2 regions of the Bradyrhizobium sp. TM239 genome follow, and region 1 is predicted to be linked to the other one. Evidence: riboswitches for the same ligand, from Rfam matches in the RefSeq annotation. Region 1 holds a riboswitch; the other holds the start of a gene.
What was found. A riboswitch is a leader RNA that binds a small molecule or an ion and turns the genes downstream of it on or off. The one in region 1 is predicted to bind cobalamin.

Region 1 (2,389 bases):
TCGAACTCAGAACTCGACGCCGGCCTGCGCCTTGATGCCGGAGCGGAACGGATGTTTCACCAGCGTCATCTCGGTGACGAGATCGGCGATCTCGATCAGCTCGTCCTTGGCGTTGCGCCCGGTGAGGACGACATGCGTCATCGGCGGCTTCGAGGTGGTCAGAAACTCGACGACCTCCGCGATGTCGAGATAGTCGTAGCGCAGCGCGATGTTGATCTCGTCGAGCACGACCATGCGCAAGCTCTCATCGAGAATCAGTTCCTTGGCCTTCTCCCAGCCGGCGCGCGCGGCGGCGATGTCGCGGGCGCGGTCCTGCGTCTCCCAGGTAAAACCTTCGCCCATGGCGTGGAACTGGCAGAGGTCGCCGAAATGGCCGGTGAGCAGGCGTCGCTCGCCGGTATCCCAGGCGCCCTTGATGAACTGCACGACCGCACAGGGGAAGCCATGGGCGACGCAGCGGACGATCATGCCGAAGGCCGAGGAGGACTTGCCCTTGCCGGCGCCGGTGTGGACGATGATGAGGCCCTTCTCGCCGCTCTTGGTCGCCATGATCTTGTCGCGGGCGGCCTTCTTTTTCGCCATTTTCGTGGCGTGGCGGGCGTCGGTTTCCTCGGCCGTTTTCGTATCCGGTTCAGGCGTCATCGGTCCCGGTCCTTCGGCTTGACAAGTGGCGGCCACCGGCAAATGGTGGCCCGGCGTTGGTTCCTGTCCTATGACAGGCGAAGAGGGAATGCGATAGGGTCCGAATCGGCAAGATTTGGGTCCAAACTGCAGCCGCCCCCGCGACCGTGACCGGAGAGATGCCCGAAGCCACTGATTCCCGCAGGAATCGGGAAGGCGGGGATCGAAGGGGATAACCCTGCTCCGCAAGCCGGGAGACCTGCCAGCGCGGACGAGTTTTGGACCGGCGGACGGGGTGTTCCGCGACGGGGAAACGGGCCTTCTGAAGAATGGTCCGTGTGCCTCATCGCCTCCCGCTGTTATCTGGAAGAGGCGATGACCGTCACACTTCACGTCTGCATCACCTGCCGCGCCGGCGAGACGCCTGGCGAGGGCGAGGCGACGCCCGGCAAGCGCCTGCATGGGGCGATCCTCGACGCCGGCGTGCCCGAGGGCGTCAATGTGGTTCCCGTCGAATGCCTGTCGGCCTGCAATCAGGGCTGCTCGGTCGCGCTCAGCGCGCCCGGCCGCTGGTCGTATGTCTATGGCCGCCTGTCGGATGCGAATGCGCAGGACGTGGTCGCGGGCGCGGCGGCCTATGCGGCGGCGCCGGATGGTCTCGTGCCCTGGCGCAGCCGGCCGGAAATATTCCGCAAGCAATCGCTTGCCCGCATTCCCCCCATTGCCGTCGTGCCGGAGGCCGCCGAATGAACCCGCTCGCAAAAGTCCCTGTGACGGTGGTCACCGGTTTTCTCGGCTCGGGCAAGACGACGCTGATCCAGCATCTGCTCAGCAATGCCGGCGGCAAGAAGCTCGCGGTGCTCGTGAACGAGTTCGGCAGTGAGGGCGTCGACGGCGAGATCCTGAGATCCTGTGCCGACGCCAATTGCCCGGAAGAGAACATCGTCGAGCTCGCCAATGGCTGCATCTGCTGCACGGTCGCCGACGATTTCATTCCGACCATGGAAAAACTGCTGGCGCGGCCCGTGCGGCCCGATCATATCCTGATCGAGACCTCGGGCCTGGCGCTGCCCAAGCCCCTGCTGAAGGCGTTCGACTGGCCGGAGATCCGCTCGCGCATCACCGTCGACGGTGTGATCGCACTTGCCGATGCCGAGGCTGTGGCGGCCGGCCGCTTCGCGCCCGATCCGGCTGCGGTGGAAGCGCAGCGTGCGGCGGACGAAAATCTCGATCACGAGACGCCGTTGTCGGAGGTGTTCGAAGATCAGATCGCCTGCGCCGATATCGTGCTGCTGACCAAGGCCGATCTCGCGGGGGCGGCGGGACTCGAAGCGGCCAAGGCGGCGATTATTGCCGAGATGCCGCGCCGCGTGCCGATGCTCCCCGTGACCGACGGTGCGATCGATGCGCGCGTCATCCTCGGTCTTGGCGCTGCCGCCGAGAACGATCTTGCCGCGCGTCCCTCGCATCATGACGGCGAGGAGGATCACGAGCACGACGATTTCGCTTCGGTCGTGATCGATCTTCCTGAAGTCGCCGACGTCGATGCGCTGGTCGCATCGGTGCAAAAGCTGGCGCGCGAGCAGAATGTGCTGCGCGCCAAGGGCTATATCGCGGTCGCGGGCAAGCCGATGCGGCTGCTGCTGCAGGCCGTCGGCGAGCGCGTACGCCACCAGTTCGACAAGCCCTGGGGCGCTGGGCTCAGGCAGTCAAAGCTCGTCGTGATCGGCGAGCACGGCGATATCGACGAGGCCGCGATCAGGTCAGG
Region 2 (2,389 bases), on a different contig from region 1:
CTGAGCCGCGGCGTGATCGACCATGTCGTCAGGTGGGAACCGACATAGGTCGACGTGAAGAAGGCCGGAACCGGCGTCGGGGTGGAGAAGAACGCACTCTGCTGCTTCTTGTCGCGCACGCCGCCATCGACGATGAGATCGACGCCGTTGACCAGGGTCTTGGTGAAGCCCGCGGTCGCACCAAAACCCTGCTGGTTGGCGTAGTTGAAGGGCGTGCTGGTCCCTCGCCGGTTGGCCCTGAGCTCGTCGAGGCCGATCGAGGGATCGACGGTGCGGCCGCCCGGCAGCCGCAGCTCCTGATTGTCGCCGGTGACGGTGAGAAAGGCCGTCAGGCCCGGCGTGGTGTAGTTGAGATTGCCGACGCCGTTCTGCTGCGAATAACGATTGTTGTCGCGATAACCATCGGTCCTGACCGTGTTGCCATAGAACGAGGTCGACCACGGACCGGCATTGAGCGAGGTCGAAACGTTGCCGAGTCTGGTGTTGAATGAGCCGAAGCCGGCCTCGATGCGCGCGGTCACGGGCGGTCCGCCGACACCATTTTTGGTGACGATGTTGATCACACCGCCGACCGCGTTGTCGCCATAGAGCACCGCGCCGGAATTGCCGCGCGTCACCTCGATGCGCTCGATGGAATTGAGCGGGATGGTGGAGAGGTCCACCTGCGCCATGTCGACGTCGTTCAGCCGCCGGCCGTTGACCAGCACCAGCGTGTTGGCAGTAGCAAAGGCGCCGAAGCCACGCAGGTCCACGCTGGTCTTGGCGCCGATCTGGCCGCCATAGAACGTCGTGATCTGGGCCCCCGGCGTCTGCGTCGCGATGATCTCGGCAAGCGTCTGCGATGGCGCATGCGCGATATCCGCGGCCGTGATGACGGTCGTGGCGGCCCCGACGATGCCGCCGGTGCCGGCGGCAGCCTCGCCGCCGGAGCCGGATGAGCCGGCGCCATTGCCTGCCGGCGCGACATTCGTCCTCACCCCCTGCCGAGCCGCCTCGCCGTCACCGATCGCCCTGGCGCGCGTGCGGTTCTGATCGTCGGGCCTGGTCACCTCGATCGGCGGCAATTGCTCGGCAAGCGCCTGCTGGGCGAAGGCGGAGGACAGATCGAGCGAAGGGAAGGAAACGGATGCGAGCAGGCCGACGCTGAGGCGCCTGGCAGCAGGGACAAGACGGGACACAATGGTAACCTCGGTATGACGTCAGTGGCACGTCACAGCGAACGAGATTTCACGGCAGAGCGATGGATTGCTCCGGTGAAGCCAATGTCTGTACTCCCCGACCGACATCTTCGCGTGTGACCACGGCTGACGGCAGGTCTCCTGGCTCGCGGGTCGTGACCTTGCGTCGCCTTCCCAGGACCGAGTTTCCCAGTGGCATGAGACGAAAGATTCACCGCTTACAGTTGCGGGGGCAGCCGTGGCGTTGAGATAATCCCGGCCTAGGGACAATCCCGCACCACATTCCCTTTTGATCTCCATGAGGAGAACCGTCGCCGATCATTTACGAGCCGTTCGCCCCGGGAGTCAATCGACCGTTGGGTGTCGGCCGCTCAGGTCCGCCCGCGCACACGTTGCGCCTGGGCCCAGGCGACAGCGACATCGCGGGGCGGAATATCGACGCGCTTGATCGGGGTCAATTCGCCGGAGGCCGAGACGATCGCGGTCTCCTCGCGCCGGCAGCGCGTGCAGACGAAGCGGACCTCGTGCGGGGACGCCGTCCAGCTCGACCGCTTCACGTTGGCTGCCATCGGCCAGGCATCGCAATGCGAGCACGACACCAGAAATCGGCCGGGATCGAGCATACCCATTTCCATCGGACTCCGCGTCCTGCCACTTGCTTCAATGATTGACCCATGTGAATCGTTCCGGTGCCCAGGCACCGCCCATTCCACGGGTTGCATCCCTGCAAGGCAGAAGGCGGTGCGCTCAGCGCGCGCCCTTGAGGGTGCAGGAGGTCGTGCAGGTGACCGTGGTGCCGCGATCGCACGATTTGCAGGCATTGACGCACTGGTTCATGTCGCGGGGGTTATAGCTGTAGTTCCGCATCGGGCAGGTCGGCGTCGAGCCGGTGATGTCCTGCTCCTGGTCGCAGGCCGCCGTCATGAGCGCGAATATGATCACGGCAACGAGGCGCATGTGATTGCCCTGTCAAACATGGCAAATGACACTCGCGAGGTGCGCTGCATTGCAGCGAACCCCGGCCTTTCCACCACGAGCGATCGCTCGCGAGCGTCAAGGATGCGCGCCAAACATTAAGAACGGATTGCAGCTGGCGTCAGGCCGCAGCCTTGGTCGCGATCGCCTGCCGCATGTCCACCGCCAGCTGTCGGTATTGTTCCGAGAGTTTCAGATAGAACTCGCGCTTGGTGCTGTCGGTGGCGAGCTTGGCG

Region 2: another riboswitch for cobalamin. It lies ahead of AABA84_RS31910 (TonB-dependent receptor); the one in region 1 lies ahead of AABA84_RS06925 (DUF1636 family protein).

Annotation. Positions count from the first base shown of each region.
Region 1 is NZ_BTIR01000003.1:131,169-133,557, reverse strand. Features, by position in the region: gene AABA84_RS06935 (cobyric acid synthase) at 1-1, opposite strand, end outside; gene cobO (cob(I)yrinic acid a,c-diamide adenosyltransferase) at 7-642, opposite strand; cobalamin riboswitch at 683-902, shown strand; gene AABA84_RS06925 (DUF1636 family protein) at 997-1,371, shown strand; gene cobW (cobalamin biosynthesis protein CobW) at 1,368-2,389, shown strand, end outside.
Region 2 is NZ_BTIR01000024.1:142,974-145,362, reverse strand. Features, by position in the region: gene AABA84_RS31910 (TonB-dependent receptor) at 1-1,178, opposite strand, end outside; cobalamin riboswitch at 1,293-1,506, opposite strand; gene AABA84_RS31905 (hypothetical protein) at 1,550-1,813, opposite strand; gene AABA84_RS31900 (hypothetical protein) at 1,926-2,135, opposite strand; gene AABA84_RS31895 (hypothetical protein) at 2,275-2,389, opposite strand, start outside.